2 linked regions of the Methylosinus trichosporium OB3b genome follow. The protein of the gene in region 1 interacts with the protein of each later gene in a pairwise test. Links are inferred from orthologs where the notes say so. Each region holds a gene or a part of one and is shown on either strand. Other genes may lie near its edges.

Region 1 (7,606 bases):
ACCGTCGGGATCGCCTTCAGCTCCTCCGGCGGCAGGTCGTACAGGTCCTTGTCGGAGGGCTGGCCCGGATCGATCTTGTTGGCGATGCCGTCGAGGCCGGCCATCAGCATGGCCGAGAAGGCGAGATAGGGGTTCGCTGTCGGATCGGGGAAGCGAACCTCGACGCGCTTCGCCTTCGGGCTGGTCGCGAAGGGAATGCGGCAGGAGGCCGAGCGGTTGCGCGACGAATAGGCGAGCAGCACCGGCGCCTCGAAGCCCGGAACCAGGCGCTTATAGGAGTTCGTCGACGGATTGGTGAAGGCGTTCAGCGCCTTGGCGTGCTTGATGATGCCGCCGATATACCACAGGCACTCCTGGGAGAGGCCGGCGTATTTGTCGCCCGCGAACACCGGCTTGCCTTCCTTCCAGATCGACTGGTGGACATGCATGCCCGAGCCATTGTCGCCATAGACCGGCTTCGGCATGAAGGTCGCCGTCTTGCCGTAGGAATGCGCGACCTGATGGATCGCATATTTGTAGATCTGCAGATGGTCGGCGACCTCGACGAGCGTCGCGAACTTCAGGCCGAGCTCGTGCTGGGCGGAGGCGACCTCGTGATGGTGCTTCTCGACTTTTACGCCCATCGACGCCATGGCCGCCAGCATCTCGCCGCGCATGTCCTGGGCGGAGTCGATCGGCGGAACCGGGAAATAGCCGCCCTTGGTGCGCACGCGATGGCCGAGATTGCCACCTTCATAGGCCGTGTCGGAATTGGTCGGCAGCTCGACCGAATCGACGGTGAAGCCGGTGTTGTAGGGATCGGTGGAGAAGCGCACGTCGTCGAAGACGAAGAATTCGGCTTCCGGACCGAAGAAGGAGGTGTCGCCGACGCCGGTCGACTGCAGATAGGCCTGCGCCTTCTTGGCGATGCCGCGCGGGTCGCGGTTGTAGGGCTGGCCGGTGGTCGGCTCGACGACGTCGCAGACGATCGACAGGGTGGAGGCGGCGAAGAACGGATCGGTCGTGACCGTGGAGAGGTCGGGCAGCAGCGTCATGTCGGACTCGTTGATCGCCTTCCAGCCGGCGATGGAGGAGCCGTCGAACATGATGCCTTCGTTCAGCGCATCCTCGTCGACGATCGACACGTCGAAAGTGACATGCTGCCACTTGCCGCGCGGATCCGTAAAGCGGAAATCCACATATTTCACGTCGTTGTCGGCGATCTGCTTGAGAACGTCCTTGGCCGTCGTCATGTCGTGGAGCCTTCAGTTCGATGTGGAGCGTCGAAGCGTATTGCGCGAGCGGGATGATGAAGCCGCAGGGCGCGCCGAGATCGACGGGATGAGCCGGTTCAGATCGCGTCCGCCCCGGTCTCGCCGGTGCGGATTCGGATCGCGCCTTCGACATTGGAGACGAAAATCTTTCCGTCGCCGATGCGGCCCGTCTGCGCGGCTTTGCGGATCGCCTCGATCGCGCGATCGACGGTGTCGTCCGCGAGCACGATCTCGATCTTCACCTTGGGCAGGAAGTCGACCACATATTCCGCGCCGCGATAGAGCTCGGTGTGCCCTTTCTGGCGACCGAAACCCTTCGCCTCGGTGACAGTAATGCCTTGCAGGCCGGCGACTTGCAGCGCCTCTTTTACTTCATCGAGCTTGAAGGGTTTGATGATCGCCTCGATTTTCTTCATTCACCCTTCCCCGCATCGCTCGTGTTCCGAGGCTGCGACGGCTTCCGCCCTCCCGGCCCGGGAACCGAGGGCTAATAGCATCTGCTGCAAAAATGTTCCACGGCTAAAATAGCGCGGACGATCGCAGCCGACGCCCAAAAATGAGGCGTCGGCTGCGGTCGTCGACGTCGAATTCGCGCGAGCGAATGTGCGGAGATCAGAAAAGTCTCAGGGTTTCGCTCGCCTCTTTCAGAAAGCCAGCAGCGGCGCGAAACGACGCGTCGCCGCTCGATCGTCCGGCGTCGGAGCGACGCGCCTCGGTCGCCGAAGCGATCTCAACGTGTCGGCACGGTCGAGATCGTCTTCAGAATCTGCGAGGCGATCTGGTAGGGGTCTCCTTGCGAGTTCGGACGGCGATCTTCCAGATAGCCTCTGTAATCGTTCTTGACGAAGCTGTGCGGCACGCGGATCGAGGCTCCACGATCGGCGACGCCCCAGCTGAATGTGTTGATCGACGCGGTTTCGTGCAGGCCGGTCAAGCGCAGATGATTATCCGGTCCATAGACCGCGATATGCGCGTCCTTAGCCTTCTCGAACGCGCTCATCAGCTGCTCGAAATAGGCTTTGCCGCCGACCTCGCGCAGATAAGCGGTCGAGAAATTGGCGTGCATGCCGGAGCCGTTCCAATCGGTGTTGCCGAGCGGCTTGCAGTGGAACTCGATGTCGATGCCGTATTTCTCGGCGAGGCGCAGCAGGATGTAGCGCGCCACCCACATCTCGTCGGCGGCTTTGCGCGAGCCCTTGCCGAACACCTGGAACTCCCACTGGCCCTTGGCCACCTCGGCGTTGATGCCTTCGTGATTGATGCCGGCCTCGAGGCAGATGTCGAGATGCTCCTCGACGATCTGGCGCGCGATCTCGCCGACGTTCTTATAGCCGACGCCAGTGTAATAGGGCCCCTGCGGCGCCGGGAAGCCGGACTCGGGAAAGCCGAGCGGACGGCCGTTCTTGTAGAAGAAATATTCCTGCTCGAAGCCGAACCAGGCGCCCTCGTCGTCGAGAATGGTGGCGCGCGCGTTGGACGGATGCGGCGTCACGCCGTCCGGCATCATCACCTCGCACATCACCAGCGCGCCATTGGTGCGCGTGCTGTCCGGGAAGACGGAGACGGGCTTCAGCACGCAGTCGGAACTGCGGCCCTCGGCCTGCTGCGTCGAGCTGCCGTCGAAGCCCCAGAGCGGCAGCTCCTCGAGCGTCGGGAAGCGGTCGAAATGTTTGATCTGCGTTTTGCCGCGTAGATTCGGCACCGGCTTATAGCCGTCGAGCCAGAGATACTCGAGCTTGTATTTGGGCATTTGTTACGCCTCCTTCCCTCTGTCGAGGCTCGACGCTGCGCTTTGCGGCTGTTGATCTTCGATGACGGCGGCGGCCGTCGAACGCGCTTTTTGCTACAGCACAGCCCGTGCCATACGCCGATTTTCGGGTGAGGGGGCTCGCGGGCCGCGGGGGTGCGCGGCCGTCTTCGCGCAGCCTGTCACATAATCGTTTGTTTTTGTTTCAGGGGATCGAGCCGTCGTTGCTTTTCGACGGATTGGACGCGCCGCGCCCGCCGCCCGGGCGGCGCCGACAGCGGTGGTCCTTCGCCCGGATTTTCGGCAGGCTCCGCCTCGGACGGCGGCGCCCGGCCTGCGATCAAACCTCGATGACGACGGGGCAATCGCCGCGCGCGCCCCATTCCGACCAGGAGCCGTCATAGACCGTCGCCGGCCGGCGCCCCGTGGCGGCGAGCGCGAGGCTCAGGATCGAGGCGGTGAGGCCCGATCCGCAGCTCGCGATGATCGGGCGGTCGGGGTCGACGCCGGCCCCAGCGAAGGCGCCCTCGAGCGCCGCGCGGTCCTTCAGCCGGCCTTGCTCGACCAGCGCGCCGAAGGGCAGGTTGAGCGCGCCGGGCATATGGCCGGAGCGCAGCCCCGGTCGCGGCTCGGGCGCGAGCCCGCGGAATCGCTCCGACGCGCGCACGTCGACGACCTGCGCCGAGCCGACGGCGAGCGCCTTCTTCACATCCTCGGCGTCGGCGACGAGGCCATGGTCGACGCGGGGCGTGAAATGCCGGGGCTGGCGTGTCGCCGGCCCCTCTTCGAGCGGGCGTCCCTCGGCGATCCAGGCCGGCAGGCCGCCGTCGAGGATCGACACCTCGTTCGCGCCGAACACCTGCAAGGTCCACCACAGGCGCGGCGCCGAGAACAGGCCGACGCTGTCGTAGACGACGGCGCGCATGCCGTCGCCGAAGCCGAGCTTGCGCACCGCCGAGGAGAAGGCCACGGCGTCCGGCAGCATGTGCGGCAGGTCGGTCGAATGATCGGCGATCGCGTCGATGTCGAAGAAGACCGCCCCGGGAATGTGGCCCGCCAGATATTCCGCGTGGGCGTCGCGCCCTGCCGCCGGCATGTGCCAGGAGGCGTCGAGGACGAGGAGGTCCGGGGCGTGCAGGTGCTCGGCGAGCCATTGCGTGGTGACGAACAGGTTCTGCGGATCGGGTCTCGTCATGCTCGTGCTCCTTGGACCATTCGTCCCGGCTCGGCGGCGAAGGCGATGGCGCGGGCGGCGCGATCGTTGTAACCAGTGTAGCAGAACGATTCGATCCACCCAATCGGCGCGCACGCGAAACCTCTCATGCTCGACATTCCCGGCAAGGCCTGCGGTCCCTGCGCCTTCTGCTGCAAGGTTCTCGAGATCGACGAATTCGACAAGCGCGCCGGCGTCTGGTGTGGTCATTGCACGCGCACAAGCGGCTGCGGCGTCTATGCGACGCGCCCGCAAGTGTGTCGCGATTATCAGTGCCGCTGGAAGGAAGAGCGCGAGCTCGGGCCGCCCTTGAGGCCGGACCGGGTGGGGACACTGCTGATGGACGATCCCGACAGCGACGAATATCATGCGGTCTGTGACCCGGAAAAGCCGTTTTCCTGGCGTAATCAGCTCGTATTCAAGCACCTCGTGAGCGAGGCGAAAGCCGGCCGCATCGTCGTCGCCAAAGCGGGTTTGCGCGCCTGGCGCGTCTTCGCCGACGGCAGCTGGCGGGAATGGGTCTGAGCGGCCCGTCCGCCGGATGGGCAGAGCGCCGACGAGACGCTCGCGGTGGTGTTGGTGGCGGATGATTGGATCGATCGCGGATTCCGGCATGGCTCGAGTGTCATTCGTTCTCGTAAGGGCTCGCGGCGCCGTTCGTGGCTTGGCCGCGTCGCTTCTCACACTGGCCGCGGCGGGCCCGGCCTTCGCGGCCGAGACGCTGAAGGCGAATTATTCGTTGAGCCTCATCGGCTTCTCTATCGGCCACGCCTCGGCCCAGGGCGTGTTCGACGGGCGCACCTACCGCATCGATATTTCCATGCGCACCTCGGGGCTCGCCTCGCTGGTCAATGACACGCGCGGGGCCGCCACCGCCGCCGGCGCGCTGGCGCGCGGCGGCCCGCAGCCGTCGCGCTACGCCAACACGACTTCCAACTCCTATGAGACGCGCACCGTGCGCATGGCGCTCGCCGGCAACGCTGTGCGCGCCGTCGAGGTGGAGCCGACTCCCTGGGACATGCCGGTGCGCATTCCGGTGACGGAGGGCAACAAGACCCATATCACCGATCCGGTGAGCGCCCTGCTGATGACCGTGCCGGAGAACGAGCCGCTCACCGGCCCTTCCGCCTGCAATCGCACCATACCGGTTTTCGACGGCGTGACGCGTTTCGACGTGACGCTGCAATATGTCGAGACCCGCATGGTGCAGACGCGCGGCTATGAGGGCCCGGTGTCGGTGTGCGCGGCGCGCTACACGCCGATCTCCGGGCACCGGCCCGACAGCGTCTCGACTCGCTTCATGGCCGAGAACAACGACATCACGGTCTGGCTGGCGCCGATGCCCAACGCCCATATGGTGGTGCCCTACCGATTGGCGCTGCGCACTTCGGCGGGAATGCTGGTGGTCGAGCCGGCGGAATTCCGCCTCGGCGGACGCCGGCAGGCGTCCGAGCAGTGAGGCGATAGGCTGGGGTCGCTGGAATCACGAATAATTTGGAGAGAGGCGCCGGCCCCTCACCTCACCTCACCTCTCCCCGCGAGCCTACGGAGTTCACGGAAGCGATTCCCAAAGCGTTGCATTTGCGCTTCACAGGTCCGAGCGAATCGGATCGGAGGCGGGTCATGGGGTTTGGGGTCGGCGACATTCGTGTCGAGCGCAGCGGCGACTGGCTGATGGAGCAGATCGCGGCGACGGGGTCGCTGACCTTGCGTAAGGTCGGGGCCTCGCGCAGCGGCGAGATGCGCGCCCATCGCTTCCTGTCGTCCGGCTTCGCCTCGGTCGAGGCGATCATGGAGACGCTGGGCGCGCGCACCGCGGAGCGCTGCGCCGGTCGCCGGGTGGTGGCCGCACAGGATACGAGCGAGATCAATTTCGCCGGCCGCTCGGCCAAGCGTCGCGGCCTGGGGCCCGCCGGCAATGGATGCGATCCTGGCTTCTTCATCCATCCGGTGCTGGCCATAGACGCCGATGACGAGGCCGTAGTCGGCCTCGTCGACGCGCGGATCTGGACGCGTCCGCAGACGAAGGCGCCGGCGCGGCGCGGCCGCGCTTTCGAGGACAAGGAATCGGCGCGCTGGCTCGAAGGCTGCGCGAGCGCCGCAGAGCAGCTCGGCGCGGCCGCCGAAGTCACCGTCGTCGGCGACCGCGAGAGCGACATCTTCCAGCTTTTCGCGCGGCGTCCCGAGGGCGTCCATCTCGTCGTGCGCGCCGCCCAGGATCGCCGTATCGAAGGCGGCTCTCTCTTCGAGGCGGCCGCCGCGGCCGCGCCGCTGACGACGACAATGACCAAGGTCGCGCCGCGCGGGCCGGGCGACAAAGGGCGCCTCGCCAGGGTCGAGCTGCGCGCGGTCCGCGTCCGCCTCCTCGCCCCGGCCTCCCTCTCCGCGAAGGAAAAGACGGGCGCGCCGGCTGTCGAGCTGACGCTGGTGGAGGCGCGCGAGATCGAGCCGCCGGAAGGCGTCGCTTCGCTGCTGTGGCGGCTCCTGACCACCCATGCGGCCGAAACCGCCGAACAGGCGCGCGAGATCGTGCGTTGCTATCGCTTGCGCTGGCGGATCGAGCAATTGTTCCGCACCCTCAAAAGCGACGGGCTCGCGCTCGAGGACAGCCAGATCGTCGACGCCGAGCGGTTGATGCGGCTCTCGGCGGTGGCCCTCGGAGCGGCGGCTCGCATCATTCAACTGGTCGACGCGCGCGACGGCGGCCCGCGCTCCTGTGGCGACGTCGTCGACGAGGCCCTGGTCGAGCCGCTCGAGGCGATCGGCAAGACCTTGGAGGGCAAGACGGAACGGCAGAAGAACCCGCATGAGAAGGGCTCGCTCGCATGGCTCGCTTGGATCACAGCCCGTTTGGGAGGCTGGAACTGCTACTACAAGCCGCCCGGCCCCAAGACGATGCGAGACGGATGGAACCGCCTCGCCTCCATGCTCGCCGGATACGCCATCGCAACAGCCAAAGCGTTTCCGTGAATCCCGTAGCCCCGCGAGCGGGGAGAGGAGGCGCCCGGCGCTGTTGGAACGCACGAATGGTTCGGACAGCGGCGCCGTTGATCCCTCCGCGCGATCGTCGTGAAATTGCGCTATCTAGGCGTCTTCGCATCATCCGTTCACGGAGCCTTCGACATGAAGATCGCCGATGTGCGCAGCACCGCCTTCGCCATGCCGCTCACCAATCCCGCTTATCCGCGCGGACCCTATCGCTTCTACAACCGCGAGTTCATCGTCATCACCTACCGCACCGATCGCGCGGCGCTCGAGGCCGTGGTGCCGGAGCCGCTCGAGATCGACGAGCCGATCGTCAAATATGAGTTCATCCGTATGCCGGATTCGACCGGCTTCGGCGATTATACCGAGACGGGGCAGGTGATCCCGGTCACCTACAAGGGCGAGAAG
Region 2 (5,887 bases), 4.0 Mb from region 1 along the record:
CGACGGCGGTGTTGAAATCCGCCCGCAGCGGCTCGTAATCGCGGGCGAAAGGCGTTGCGAGCCGGATGGTGAAGTCGCCGTATGAGAGCCGCTCGAGCCCGCGCGCGAGCGAGGCGACGACCTTGGCCTGTTCGTCCGCCGTGCGGCGGCGCTCCAATTCGCTCGCTTCATGCAGCTCGGCCGCGAGACGGCGTTGCGTCTCTGCGTCCGCCTCGAGACGGCGCTTCTCCTGCTCCGCCGCCTCGAAGGCGCGCAGCGCCCTCGCCATGTCGCCGATCTCGTCGCGCCTCTCGACAAATGGAATGTCCGCGCCGAAGTCTTGCTCGGACGCCCGCTTCATTGCCAGGGCGATCGTCGCGAGCGGGCCTTGAATCTGCGTCGCGACGATCCAAAACGCGACTCCCAGCGCGATGACCACTGCGGCCGCCGGAACAACGAGCGTCAGCGTTTCGCCGAGGCTTCGCTCGGCTTCTTGCGCCCGGCGGTTGGCGGCGAGGCGCTCCAGCGTCACGCGCGCGAAAGCGTCCATATCGGCGATCATCCGCTCGCGATTGGCGACCGTCGCTTCGTCATTGGCCTGAAGCAGCGCCGCTTTCGGCGAGACACTGAGGCCGAGCTCGATGGTTTCGTTCTGATAGGCGATGAATTCTCGGACCGCGAGCGCGAGCTGCGTCCTCTGACTCTCCGTCAGGCGATGGTCGGCGCGCGACAGGAGCGCGTCGCTCGCCTCGTGCAAGCGAGTCAGCGCCTGTCGCAGTGTATCGAGTTTGCGCCCGAACTCGTTCTTTTCGTCCGCCGAAAAAACCGCATTCGCCGCGATCGCCGCGTGCTGGGTCGCCTGCACGAGGCCTCGCGCCATAGAGGCGAAGTCATAGGCCGCCTCTATCTCCTCTGTTTGTCGAGAGTGGAGGCGCGACTGCAAAACGATGAAAAAGGAGAGGCAAAGAGCGAGAGCGCCGAGCAGCGCGACTACGCCGCCGAGTTTGCGCGTGAGGCTGGATTTCATCGGGTCGAAAGCCGCTTTGAGAGGACGCTCGACCAATGCCCCGCCGCACCTTTCCAAAAAGCTAAGCCAGGAGCACTTAGACCCTTCTTTTTATGTGACAATTTGATGTCGGACCCGGATGTTCTCACATCGGAGGCCGCTCCGGCAATCGCACCGTCGCCAGCGCCAGCGCCGCCATGCCCTCCTGGCGGCCGGTGAAGCCGAGGCGCTCCGTCGTCGTCGCCTTCACCGCGACGCGGGAGACATCCACCTCCATGATCTTGGCGAGGCTCTCGCGGATCGCATCGCGATGTGGGCCGATCTTGGGCGCCTCGCAGACGATGGTGGCGTCGACATGGGCGATGATCCCGCCGCGCTCACGCACGCGCTTCGCCGCATAGGCGAGGAAGATGGACGAGGCGGCGCCCTTCCATTGCGGGTCGGAGGGTGGAAAATGCTTGCCGATGTCGCCATCGGCGAGCGCGCCGAGCAGAGCGTCGGTGATCGCGTGAGCGAGCACATCGGCGTCCGAATGGCCGGCGAGGCCTCGGGAATAAGGCACTGGAACGCCCCCGAGCCAGACCTTGTCTCCGGGGCCGAAAGCGTGGACGTCATAGCCCTGGCCGGTGCGGATGTCGGAGAGATCGCCGAGCACTTGCCTCTGCGCGCGCAAGAAGTCCTCCGCAGTCGTGAGCTTGAAATTGGCCGGATCGCCGGCGAACACGTGCACTTTGTGCCCCGCCGCTTCGGCGACCATGCCGTCGTCGGTGAGCTCCGCCCCGGCGCTGGCGGCGCGATGGGCGGAGAGGATCAGCGGAAAGGCGAAGGATTGCGGCGTCTGGACGCAGCGCAGCGCGGCGCGATCCGGCGTCGCAACGACCACTCCTGCGCCGTCGACCTGCTTTACCGTGTCGGTGAGCGGCAGGCCGGGAACGGCGGCGCCATGGGCGCGCGCGGCGTCGATGGCGCGGGCGACGAGGCCGGCGTCGACAAAGGGCCGGGCCGCGTCATGGATCAGCACGATCTCGGGCGCTTCGGCGAGCGAGGCCAGCGCCTCGAGCCCGTTGCGCGCGCTCTCCCGCCGGCTCGCGCCGCCGAGCGCGGGCGGAAGCAGCCGCGCCTTTGCGCCGGGCGCCAGAAGCGCGACGGCGTCCGCATAGAGCGCGTCGTCGTCGGGGTGAATCACCACCTGCAGCGCCGCCTCTGGCGCGGCCGCGTGCAGCGCCTCCAGCGTGCGCGTCAGAATGCTCTTGCCGAAAAGCGCACGATATTGTTTTGGAAGGCCGTCGCCGGCCCGGGAGCCGCGGCCGCCGGCGACGGTCAGAATTGCGATGGGGGAGGAGACGCTCATGGCCGTTCCTCTCTCGCGTTTTGGCTTTCGCGTCAATTTTCGCTAACGCAAAGAGCGATTTTCGGGGGATGTACTCATTGCGTACGTAAGGCTGTGCATATAGTGTAGGCATGATGAAAACTGATGAAATTATAGGCGAGACCCTGGGAGCCACGCCTTTGCGCATCGGTTCGCTTCATCTTCCCGGGCGCGCTCTGCTCGCGCCGATGGCCGGCGTGACGGACTCCGCCATGCGTCGCATCGCGCTGCGCTTCGGCGCCGCGGCGGCGGTCGGCGAGATGGTCGGCGCGAGCGCGCTGGCACGCGGCGATCTCGAGGCCCGCCAGCGTCTCGACGGCGCCGGGCTCGACGCTCATATCGTCCAGATCGCGGCGCGCGATCCCGCATCGATCGCCGAGACGGCGCGGCGCGCCGAGGCGGCGGGGGCGAAGCTCATCGACATCAACATGGGGTGTCCGTGCAAAAGGGTGACCGGCGGCCTCGCCGGCGCGGCGCTGATGCGCGATCCGGCGCTCGCCGCGTCGCTGGTGCGCGCCGCGGTCGGCGCGGTGACGGTTCCGGTCAGCGTCAAGATGCGGCTCGGCTGGGACGACGCCTCGCGCAATGCGGCCGAGCTGGCGCGCCTCGTCGAGAGCGAGGGCGCAGCGATGGTCACGGTGCACGGACGCACGCGCGCGCAATTTTATGAGGGCAGGGCGGATTGGAGCGCTATCGCCGAGGTGCGGCGGGCGCTGCGCATTCCGCTCGTCGCCAATGGCGACTGTGCGAGCCCTGAAGACGCCGCAGTGATGCTGGAGAGGTCCGGCGCCGATGCGGTGATGATCGGCCGGGCGGCGCTCGGCCGGCCCTGGCTCGTCGGCGAGGTCGCGCATTTTCTGGCTTCCGGCCACCGCAGGCCGGCGCTCAGCCGCGCGGCGCGGCTCGAGGCGGCGCTCGAGCATCTCGACGGCTTGCTCGGTCTGATGGGCGAAGCCGCTGGGCTGCGTCACGCGCGCAAGCATCTCGCAGCCTATGCCGATCACGCGCCGGAGGGCGGCGAGCGGCGGGCGCTGCGGCAGGCGCTCGTCTGCACGACGACCGCCGAGGAGGCCAAGCGCCTGCTCGCGCGGCTGTTCACGGCGGAGGCGCCGCGCGAGGCGGCGCTGGCGGGCTGATCTATCCATTCGTGCGCCGGACCGGCGCCCGTGTCTGCGTTGAGGAGTGCGAGGGGACGACATGACGGCCGAATCCAATCCGCACAAACGCCGGGGCGCTCTTCCGCCTCCGCTCGGGGCGCGCCTCAGAGTGATTTCCGAGGACAATCGCTCCTGCATCCTCGAAGCCTTGCCGAGCATTATTCTCGCCATCCGGCGGGACGGGGTGATCGCCGACGCCAATGCCGCGGCCGAGGCGTTCTTCGAGATCGGCAAGCCGATATTGATCGGCCAGGAGCTCGCCCGCCTGCTCGCTTTCGGCTCGCCGCTGGTGGCGCTGATCGAGCAGGTGCGCGAGCGCGGCGCCGCCATCAACGAATATCGCATCGACCTCGGCCGGCCGGGCGTCGACGGCGACCGCCGCGTCGATGTGCATTGCGCTCCGCTGCCGGACAGCGACGGCGGCGTGCTGGTGGTGCTGCAAGAACGCACCATTGCCGATAAAATAGACAGGCAGCTGACCCATAGGGGGGCGGCGCGGTCGGTTTCGGGGCTCGCCTCCATGCTCGCGCATGAGATCAAGAACCCGCTCTCCGGCATCAGGGGCGCGGCGCAATTGCTGGAGAGCTCGGTCGGCGACGAGGATCGGGCGCTGACGCGGCTCATCTGCGACGAGACCGACCGCATCGTGCGGCTCGTCGATCGGATGGAGGTGTTCTCCGACCAGCGCCCGCCGGAGCGCGACAAGGTCAATATCCACATCGTTCTCGACCATGTGAAGCGCGTGGCGCGCAGCGGCTTCGCCCGTCACATTCGCTTCATCGAGAACTACGATCCCTCGCTCCCGCCGGTGGCGGCCAACCGCGATCAGCTGATTCAGGTGTTCCTCAATCTGGTGAAGAACGCCGCCGAGGCGATCGGCGACGCGGTCGACGGCGAGATCGAGCTGTCGACGGCCTTTCGGCCGGGCGTGAGCCTTCGCACCATGGGCGAGGGACGGCCGGTCGGGCTGCCGCTCGAGTTCTGCGTGCGCGACAACGGCCGCGGCGTGCCGGAGGACATCGCCGCGCATCTGTTCGACCCGTTCGTCACCACCAAATCGTCAGGGAGTGGCCTCGGACTTGCACTAGTCGCCAAGATCGTGAATGACCACGGCGGCATCGTCGAATGCGAATCCCACCCGAGGCGAACCACTTTCCGTATCCTCATGCCCATGTATCGCAAAGACGACCATCGCAAAGACGACGAGCGCCGGACGCGCAAAGGTCCCGCCGAGAAGGAGGGGCGGTCGCCGCAAGACCGCCGTTCATGATGACATTCCGCTGGAGACGATGCCGATGACGCACGGCGAGATATTGGTCGCCGACGACGACGCCGCGATTCGCACGGTCGTAGCGCAGGCGCTTTCGCGCGCCGGCTACGAGGTGCGCACCACGGGCACCGCCGCGACCCTCTGGCGCTGGGTGCAATCGGGGGAGGGCGACCTCGTCGTCACCGATGTCGTGATGCCCGACGAGAACGCCTTCGAGCTTCTGCCGCGCATCAAGAAGCTGCGGCCCGATCTGCCGATCATCGTGATGAGCGCGCAGAACACCTTCATGACCGCGATCCGCGCCTCCGAGCGCGGCGCCTATGATTATCTGCCGAAACCCTTCGATCTGAAGGAGCTCGTCGGCATCGTCGGCCGCGCTATGGCCGAGCCGCGCAAGAAGGGCGAGATCGACGGGCCGGACGAGATGGAGGGCATGCCGCTGGTCGGCCGCTCGCCCGCCATGCAGGAGATCTATCGCTCGCTGGCGCGACTGATGCAGACCGATCTCACCGTGATGATCAACGGCGAATCCGGCACCGGCAAGGAGCTGGTGGCCCGCGCTCTGCATGATTACGGCAAGCGCAAGAAGGGCCCGTTCGTCGCCATCAACATGGCGGCGATCCCGCGCGACCTGATCGAGAGCGAATTGTTCGGCCACGAGAAGGGGTCGTTCACGGGCGCCAATCAGCGCTCGATCGGCCGTTTCGAGCAGGCCGAGGGCGGCACTCTGTTCCTCGACGAGATCGGCGACATGCCGATGGAGGCGCAGACGCGGCTTTTGCGCGTGCTGCAGCAGGGCGAATATACGACCGTCGGCGGCCGCACGCCGATCAAGACCAATGTCCGCATCATCGCCGCCACCAACAAGGATCTGCGCGCGCTGATCCAGCAGGGCCTCTTCCGCGAGGACCTCTATTTCCGTCTCAACGTGGTGCCGTTGCGCCTGCCGCCCTTGCGCGAGCGCACCGAGGATGTTCCCGACCTCGTGCATCATTTCTTCAAGGTCGCGGCGAGCGAGGGGCTGCCGCAGAAATATATCGAGCAGGCGGCGCTCGACCGGATGAAGCGCTACCGCTGGCCCGGCAATATTCGCGAGCTCGAGAATC

What was found.
Region 2: the proteins of CQW49_RS20745 (region 1) and CQW49_RS01670 interact in binary tests that used the Escherichia coli proteins (3 or more experiments, as listed by UniProt). The link is inferred for Methylosinus trichosporium OB3b from one-to-one orthologs.

The regions. Positions count from the first base shown.
Region 1 is NZ_CP023737.1:4,370,785-4,378,390, forward strand. Bases 1-2,874 are described here. They hold CQW49_RS20745 (P-II family nitrogen regulator), read right to left. Parts: upstream 1,670-2,874; coding sequence 1,331-1,669; downstream 1-1,330. Other genes in these bases: glnA (type I glutamate--ammonia ligase), read right to left, coding at 1-1,232; CQW49_RS20750 (glutamine synthetase beta-grasp domain-containing protein), read right to left, coding at 1,984-2,874. In the rest of the region: more of CQW49_RS20750, read right to left, coding at 2,875-3,003; sseA (3-mercaptopyruvate sulfurtransferase), read right to left, coding at 3,341-4,195; CQW49_RS20760 (CxxCxxCC domain-containing protein), read left to right, coding at 4,322-4,738; CQW49_RS20765 (DUF3108 domain-containing protein), read left to right, coding at 4,878-5,672; CQW49_RS20770 (IS4 family transposase), read left to right, coding at 5,837-7,183; CQW49_RS20775 (acetoacetate decarboxylase), read left to right, coding at 7,337-7,606. UniProt on the Escherichia coli protein: P-II indirectly controls the transcription of the glutamine synthetase gene (glnA). P-II prevents NR-II-catalyzed conversion of NR-I to NR-I-phosphate, the transcriptional activator of GlnA. When P-II is uridylylated to P-II-UMP, these events are reversed.
Region 2 is NZ_CP023737.1:338,454-344,340, reverse strand. Bases 2,671-5,666 are described here. They hold CQW49_RS01670 (two-component system sensor histidine kinase NtrB), read left to right. Parts: upstream 2,671-3,551; coding sequence 3,552-4,781; downstream 4,782-5,666. Other genes in these bases: ntrC (nitrogen regulation protein NR(I)), read left to right, coding at 4,807-5,666; dusB (tRNA dihydrouridine synthase DusB), read left to right, coding at 2,671-3,490. In the rest of the region: CQW49_RS01685 (methyl-accepting chemotaxis protein), read right to left, coding at 1-1,006; CQW49_RS01680 (bifunctional 2-C-methyl-D-erythritol 4-phosphate cytidylyltransferase/2-C-methyl-D-erythritol 2,4-cyclodiphosphate synthase), read right to left, coding at 1,131-2,336; more of dusB, read left to right, coding at 2,495-2,670; more of ntrC, read left to right, coding at 5,667-5,887.